Regions from separate parts of the Lonsdalea populi genome, predicted to be linked through region 1. Evidence: predicted binding sites of a transcription regulator. Region 1 holds the regulator's gene; the other holds the start of a gene.
What was found. The regulator LexA, encoded in region 1, represses DNA repair genes until DNA is damaged. The targets are predictions, from matches to a motif close to TNCTGTATGTACATACAGNA.
Positions count from the first base shown of each region.

Region 2: the regulator LexA is predicted to act here: its motif matches at 2,308-2,327, upstream of I6N93_RS08470 (metal-dependent hydrolase).

Region 1 covers NZ_CP065534.1:3,283,481-3,287,693, forward strand. The annotation lists gene I6N93_RS14510 (LysR family transcriptional regulator) at 1-559, opposite strand, end outside; gene I6N93_RS14515 (pirin family protein) at 670-1,371, shown strand; gene zur (zinc uptake transcriptional repressor Zur) at 1,456-1,965, shown strand; gene lexA (transcriptional repressor LexA) at 2,172-2,783, opposite strand; gene I6N93_RS14530 (diacylglycerol kinase) at 2,896-3,264, opposite strand; gene plsB (glycerol-3-phosphate 1-O-acyltransferase PlsB) at 3,396-4,213, shown strand, end outside.
Region 2 covers NZ_CP065534.1:1,940,358-1,944,570, forward strand. The annotation lists gene I6N93_RS08455 (YniB family protein) at 1-11, opposite strand, end outside; gene hxpB (hexitol phosphatase HxpB) at 216-881, shown strand; gene adhP (alcohol dehydrogenase AdhP) at 1,123-2,139, shown strand; gene I6N93_RS08470 (metal-dependent hydrolase) at 2,342-2,944, shown strand; gene I6N93_RS08475 (L-cystine transporter) at 3,060-4,213, shown strand, end outside.

The sequences.
Region 1 (4,213 bases):
CAGGCTCGTTATGAATGGGATGATCCGGGCTGGCGACATAGACACATTTCACCGAATAGAGCTTGCGCGTATTGACCTCCGACGTCGCACGGAAGTGAACATCCGGAGAGATAACGATGTCGGCGCGGTCTTGTTCCAGTCGCTCCCAGGCGCCTGCCAGCACCTCGGTCAGAATAGAAACCTGCGTGTTGGCCTTTTGCGCCAACTTATCCAGCAGCGGAAAAAGGCGTTCCGTCGGCACCAATGCTTCCACGACAATGGTGACATGGGTTTCCCAGCCGCGGGCGAGCGCTTCGGCATCCGTCGTCAGCTTATCGGCCGCTTCCAGCAGGACTCGCCCACGCTCCAGCAGCATTCTTCCCACATTAGTAAATTTAGTGCGATGACCCGAGCGGTCGAACAATACCACGTCCAGTTCATCCTCTAACTTTTGCATGGTATAGCTCAGCGCCGAAGGCACTCTGCCCAGCTCATCCGCCGCCGCCGCAAAGCTCCCCCGACGCTCGATAGCATCCATCACCCTTAACGCTTCCAATGTTAACGCTCGATCTTTCGACATAGATATTCTCATTCAGGATTTTTGAACGTCCCCACCAGATTAACTAGCTTACAATCTACCGTCCAGCCTATTACCCTCGCAGGGTCGAATACTTACGAGGACCGGACACCATGATCATTAGCAGAGCAGCAGAACAATGCGGCAAGGCTGACTACGGGTGGCTGCAGGCGCGATACACGTTCTCTTTCGGTCATTATTTTGACCCTGACCTGCTGGGATTCGGTTCGCTGCGCGTGTTGAATCAGGAAGTCCTGGCCCCCAAGACCGCCTTCCAGGCGCGGACCTATCCGCGTGTCGATATCCTTAACCTTCTTCTGCAAGGCGAAGCCGAATATCGAGACAGCAATGGCAACCACACGCAAGCCAAAGCTGGCGACGTCATGTTGTTGGCGACTCAGCCCAACCTCAGCTACAGCGAGCAGAATATTGCCAAAGACACGCCGCTGACCCGTATTCAGCTATGGCTGGATGCCTGCCCGACACGCGAAAATCGCGCGCTGCAACGTATGACGCTGAACGGCGAGCGCGCTCAATTGCTGGCTTCTCCGGACGACGAAAACGGCAGCCTGCATCTAAGACAACAGGTCTGGGTTTACCATCTGGATCTGTCCTCCGGAGAATCGTTGACGCATCCCTTGAAGGGTAATCGCGCCTACATTCAGTCCATCCACGGTGAACTTGGCATCCGTAGCAAAGCCGATGAGGGCAAAACGTTACATTGCGGCGACGGCGCCTTTATTCAGCAGGAGACGGCCATTACCCTGCAGGCAAAAACGCCGATGCGGGCGCTGTTGATCGATTTGGTGGCGTAACGCGCTCCCCTCCTGACTCGGCGTTTCTACGGAGTCATGGTAAGATAAATTATCATCCTCACCACTTTCTTCAGAGTTATAGCGATGGATTCAACCGATCCGGCCAAACTTCTTGCCCATGCTGAGCGACTGTGTCAGCAGCGCAACGTTCGACTTACGCCGCAGCGTCAGGAAGTGCTACGGCTGATGGTCCAACAGCCAGGCGCTATCAGCGCATATGACCTGTTGGATCTACTGCGCGTCGCTGAACCTCAGGCTAAGCCCCCCACCGTTTACCGTGCGTTGGATTTCCTGCTTGAACAAGGATTCATTCACCGCGTGGAATCCACCAACAGCTACGTGCTGTGCCACCATTTCGAAGAACACAGCCATACCTCGGCACTATTTATTTGCGACCGCTGCCGCCAAGTCACGGAGAGCCCTACTGAAGGCGTTGAAGAAATACTGCAACAAATTGCGCTCCAGACGGGATTCTCCCTGCGCCACAGTGTAGTTGAAGCGCACGGCCTGTGCGTTGAATGCAGGAAAATTGAAGCCTGTGATCACCGCGACAGCTGCAACCACGACCACAGTATCGTCCTCAAAAAGCGCTGAGCAGCAAAAAGTGCAGGTACGGCGTCATCGCGCCGAACGGTGGTACTGAGAATGGAATCTGAGGAAGATAGTAAATTTGAGAAGGGATTGAGGTTCAGGCTTGCGGGGAACCTTTGGTTCGGTTTTCATTTCAACCGTTACGTTCGGCGAGAAAGACCAAACGCAACGGAAGAGGTATAAACGGGGCGTTCAGCAAACCAGGTCGATCAACTCCAATCGCTGTTGCGAATGACGCCGACGGCCAACCCTTCAATGGAAAAGTTTTCCTTGCTCAAATCGACGACGATAGGTGCAAACTCTTTGTTTTCAGCCAACAGCTGCACTTTATTACCCTGCTGCTTCAATCGTTTTACCGTAACTTCATCTTCAATGCGCGCCACAACCACCTGACCGTTGTGAACATCCTGCGTTTTATGCACAGCCAGTAGATCGCCATCCAGAATACCGATATCTTTCATCGACATACCACTCACACGCAGCAGAAAATCGGCGTTTGGCTTAAACATGGCCGGATCGACCTGATAATGACATTCGATATGCTGTTCCGCCAGCAGCGGTTCCCCTGCAGCCACGCGACCAATCAGAGGCAGGCCGAGCGACTCTTCTTCCATTAACAGACGGATACCGCGGGACGCGCCGGTGACAATCTCAATCACACCTTTACGAGAAAGAGCTTTCAAGTGTTCTTCAGCGGCATTGGGAGAGCGGAATCCCAGTTGTTTAGCGATTTCTGCTCGGGTGGGTGGCATACCGGTTTGTGAGATATGATCGCGAATAAGATCATAAACCTGCTGTTGTCTGGTCGTTAAAGCTTTCATTCCGCCCCCTGGTTGTTTATACAGTTTCGCTGTGAGTATATACAGGGAAACTGCCCAAGGGAACTGAGAAATCGCGTTGTACCTTGTTTTTTGGCGTCATTCACGAGAGCTATCACGCGAAATGCCCCCACAGCAAGGCACCCCAGACTACGGCCGCCAATAGGCAAGCAACCAGCACCGCCGCCGACCCCAAATCTTTCGCTCTCCCTGCAAGCTCATGATATTCCTTACCAATTCTGTCAACCACGGCTTCGATAGCGCTATTCAGCAACTCGACGATCACAATCAGCACGACCGCGCCAATCAACAATAACCGTTCTAATATTGAAACTGGCAGCCAGCAGGCAATAATAATGCCTGCCAGAGTAAGAATGGTTTCCTGACGAAAGGCCGCTTCATGCCTCCATGCCTGTTTAAGTCCTTGCAACGAATAGCCTGTTGCCTTGACAAGGCGGGTAATCCCGGTCGCCTTATTCATGATCCTTGCTTACTCCTTTTTTATTTAGTTTCAAACGCAATTTTCGCGTCACCCCATTGTCTCATGACCACAGATATCCGATAAGGTTTCTGTTATCCTTGCGGCGCATTGCTAATAAGAGGTTCTCAGTTGTTATGTCAGGTTGGCGTAAAATCTACTATAAGTTATTGAATTTCCCTCTGAAACTTTTGGTAAAGAGCAAAATCATTCCTCTGGATCCGATCGCTGAGCTGGACATCGATCCTACACGTCCTATTTTCTACGTTCTGCCCTACAACTCCAAAGCGGACTTACTGACGCTGCGTGAAAAGTGCCTTGCGCTGGGGCTGCAGGATCCGCTTGAACCCTTGATTGTCGACGGTCAAGCACTGCCAAGCTATGTGTTCGTCAATAGTGGCCCGCGCGTATTTCGCTACTACGTGCCCAAAGAGAAATCCATCAAGCTTTTCCACGACTATCTGGATCTGCATCGAGACAATCCGTCGCTGGATGTCCAGATGGTGCCGGTTTCAGTCATGTTTGGCCGTTCGCCGGGTCGAGAAGGCCATCAGCAGGAAGCGCCTCAGCTACGTCTGCTGAACGGCATCGAAAAGTTTTTCGCAGTTCTGTGGCTGGGACGCGACAGTTTCGTGCGCTTCTCAACGCCGGTCTCGCTGCGCTACATGGCGACGGAGCACGGCACGGACACCACCATCGCCCATAAGCTGGCGCGTGTGGCGCGGATGCACTTCGCTCGTCTGCGTCTGGCCACCGTCGGTCCGCGTCTACCGGTCAGGCAGGAGCTGTTCAAAAAACTGCTGTCATCGAAAGCCATCGCCAAAGCGGTGGATGATGAAGCACGATCGAAGAAAATCTCTCGAGAAAAAGCCCAGCAGAACGCCATTACGATGCTGGAAGAGATCGCTGCTAACTTCTCTTATGAAGCGGTGCGTCTCACTGACCGCGTGCTAGG
Region 2 (4,213 bases), 1.3 Mb from region 1:
TGATACGTCATAGGTTCCCCTTGATGAGTGACGCAGCCTAAATATCTCAACGAGATAACACAGAGTGTAGACACAAAAAACTCGTTAGCAGGGTACTTGAGGTTTCTTATGAGTCAACGTTTTCTTGCGGGATGGCCTTTTGAAGCAATGATTTAGCGTATAACTGGTTTATAATTGCAGCTCTTTTGATTACCCCGCCACAGGAACCCAACCCTATGCCTGCTATTTACCCCATTGACGCGGCCATTTTTGACATGGACGGATTGCTGATTGACTCCGAACCGTTCTGGGAGCGTTCTATACATGAAGTCATCAGCAGATTGGGCGTGGACATGTCATCGACCGACGGCATGCCGGACCTGCTGGGTCTGCGCATCGATATGGTCGTTGCGCTCTGGTATCAGCACTCTCCCTGGAAAGGCCCCAGCAAAGAAGAAGTAACCACCCGCATCATCAATCGCACCATTCAGTGCGTGGAAGAAACACGCCCTTTATTGCCGGGCGTGGAGCAGGCTTTGCGGCTGTGCCGCGGTCAAAACCTGAAGATCGGTCTGGCCTCCGCCTCTCCGCTGTTTATGCTGGAACAGGTACTGGAGATGTTTAACCTGCGCGGTTACTTTGACACGCTAATGTCCGCCGACTTACTCCCCTACAGCAAACCTCATCCCGAAGTGTATCTGCGCGCCGCAGAAGCGCTAGATGTTAATCCACTCTCCTGCGTCACCCTGGAAGATTCGGTCAACGGCATGATCGCGACCAAGGCCGCCCGCATGCGCTCGATCGTCGTTCCGGCGGCAGAGATGCGCAACGACGCGCGTTGGGCATTAGCTGACGTCAAACTGGAGTCGTTGCAACAGCTCACCGCCGCCCATATTTCCTGAACAACCTTGCGGTGCTCAGTCAGTCGGGAGCACCCGCTCATTCCGTTTCTCTCCAGCATTCCTGCACCCGGCGTTTCCTTACAAAAGCAGTAATGTGATCTTCATCGTCAAAACGGTTTTAACATATATATCAAACTGTTAATGAGAATGAATTTGCTTCTTCTTTCACATTTTTTATCTCACCGATATGCTACGCTTACTGTCGATATACCACCAATACAACGGAGATGGTTTCATGATGATGAAAGCAGCAGTCGCAAAAGCCTTTGGACAGCCTCTGGTTATCGAGCAAGTGCCAGTGCCGGAAGTGGGTCCGGGTCAGATATTGGTTAAAATTGCCGCAACCGGCGTATGCCACACCGATCTCCACGCCGTTGAAGGCGACTGGCCGGTTAAACCCAATCCCCCTTTTATTCCAGGTCACGAAGGTGTCGGGCACGTGGTTAAAATCGGCGCGGGCGTCACTCACCTGAAAGAAGGCGATCGTGTGGGCGTTCCCTGGCTGTATTCCGCCTGTGGACACTGTGATTACTGTCTGGACGGTTGGGAAACGCTGTGTGAAAAACAGCAGAACTCCGGATATTCCGTTAACGGCAGCTTCGCCGAATATTGCCTGGCCGATGCCGACTACGTCGGTATCCTGCCGGACGACGTCGAGTTCAACGAAATCGCCCCGATTCTCTGTGCAGGCGTAACGGTCTATAAAGGTCTTAAAATGACCGACACCAAACCGGGCGACTGGGTGGTCATTTCCGGTATCGGCGGTCTGGGCCATCTGGCGGTTCAGTACGCTAAAGCGATGGGCCTGAACGTTGCCGCCGTCGATATCGACGACAGCAAGCTGGAGTTCGCCAAACGTCTTGGCGCTACCGTCACCGTCAACGCCAAAAACACCGACCCGGTTGCGTATCTGAAAAAAGAAATCGGCGGCGCGCACGGCGTGCTGGTCACCGCGGTCTCACCGAAGGCGTTCGAACAGGCAATCGGTATGGCCCGCCGCGGCGGCACCATTGCTCTCAACGGTCTACCTCCGGGCAAGTTCGACCTGTCGATCTTCGACATGGTGCTGGACGGCATTACCGTTCGTGGTTCCATCGTGGGCACGCGTAAAGACCTGCAGGAGTCACTGGACTTCGCCAGCAAAGGCAAAGTGAAAGCGAATATCGCCGTTGAACCGTTAGAAAACATCAACGACATTTTCGCACGTATGCATGCCGGTAAGATTGAAGGCCGTATTGTCATCGACCTGGCGCTATAACGTCTCTTCCCCGTGGATTTCACCACGGGGATAGCATTTCCCTGTCATTCCGACGTCCTTTTTTGTTCCGTAGGCCTCAGTACCTCTGCTCAAACTCGCCTGCTAACAATCCCTATTGTCACAAAGAGTTACGCCGTCACGTCTTTCGCTTCTCGTCACATTCTTTTATACTGTATAAAATAACAGTCTCCTGAGATATCGCATGACCGCCGAAGGCCACCTTCTATTCGCTGTTGCCTGCGCCATTTTCGCTAGAAAAGCAGAGCTTTCTCCCGCGCTTGCGGCCGGAGATTGGTGGCACATCATTCCTGCGGCTATGTTGACGTCACTGCTGCCGGATATCGACCACCCCAAGTCGGTACTGGGCCAACGCTTGAAGTGGATATCGATTCCAGTGGCGCGCCTGTGTGGACATCGCGGCTTCACCCATAGCCTGTTGGCGATTATCGCCGGGCTATACATTATCCACACTCAGCTCCCCGCGAGTTGGCCCATTCCGGGCGACGTCTACCATGCTATGATCGTGGGCTATCTCAGCCATATCATGGCGGATATGCTGACGTCCGCAGGCGTACCGCTTCTGTGGCCGTGCCGCTGGCGATTTCGCTTTCCTATACTCCAAAGCGAAAAAGGCAATCAGCTCGAACGAATGCTGTGTTCGGGCCTTATTGTATTGTCGTTATGGCAGCCCCAGCGGTCGCTGGAAAGCTGGCTCCCCCCGCAGCCGACAAACTGGCTTCAGGGTTTCAGTTTAAAACTTCACCAGTTGCTCACACCGCAACGCAGCACCTTGCTTCGTTTCTAAGTGCAACCTTCCCAGTTTGCCGGTAACACCTACCGATAAGACCTGCTATTCTAGCGCGCCTGTATCCCCACGCCGGGGAGCAAGATAAAAGATAACCAACGAGGGAGAAGTAGAGATGAATTTTCCGCTCATACTGAATATTATCATTTTCGCCCTGCTGCTGATTACGCTGAGTTACTGCGGCAACGCACGCTGGAGTCTGGCAAAGAAAGTGCTGCTAGGTCTGGTGCTCGGCGTGTTATTAGGTCTGGGGCTGCACCTTATCTACGGTAGTAACGCACCGGTCATTACTCAGTCGATAGCCTGGTTCAATATCGTCGGCATTGGCTATGTTCAATTGTTGCAGATGATCGTTATGCCGCTGGTTTTTGTGTCTATTCTCAGTTCGGTCGCCAAATTGCACAACGCTTCGTCGCTCGGGAAAATCAGCCTTCTAACTATCGGTACGCTGCTTTTTACCACGTTGATCGCCGCGCTGGTCGGAGTTTTCGTCACCAACCTGTTCGGACTGAACGCTTCGGGACTCGTGCAAGGGGCACAGGAAACGGCCCGGTTGTCAGCAATTGAAAGCAACTATGCGGGTAAAGTCGCCGATCTTTCCGTGCCGAAGTTAATCCTGTCTCTTCTCCCCAAAAATCCCTTCGCCGATCTAACCGGCGGCAGTCCGACAGCCATTATCAGCGTGGTCATCTTCGCCGCGTTTCTGGGTGTCGCCGCGCTCCAATTGCTGAAAGAAGACGCCGAAAAAGGCCAGCGGGTTTTAACCGCTATCGATACGCTTCAGTCGTGGGTGATGAAGCTTGTGCGACTGGTTATGCGCCTGACGCCATACGGCGTGCTTGCGTTAATGACCAAGATGGTGGCCAGCTCAAACCTGCAGGACATCATCAAGCTTGGCAGCTTCGTGGTTGCCTCTTATCTGGGGCTGGCCATGATGTTCGTCGTTCACGCCCTGCTGCTCTCGCTGACCGGCATCAACCCGGCTCGCTTCTTCCGTAAAGTTGGCCCGGTACTGTCTTTTGCCTTTACCAGCCGCTCCAGCGCGGCCACGATTCCACTGAGTATTGAAGCGCAAACCCGACGTCTGGGTATACCGGAGTCTATCGCCAGCTTCGCCGCCTCTTTCGGCACCACCATCGGTCAAAACGGTTGTGCGGGGTTGTATCCGGCCATGCTGGCGGTGATGATCGCGCCAACGGTTGGCATGAACCCGCTGGACCCGGTTTGGATTGCCACGCTGGTGGGCATCGTCACCATCAGTTCCGCCGG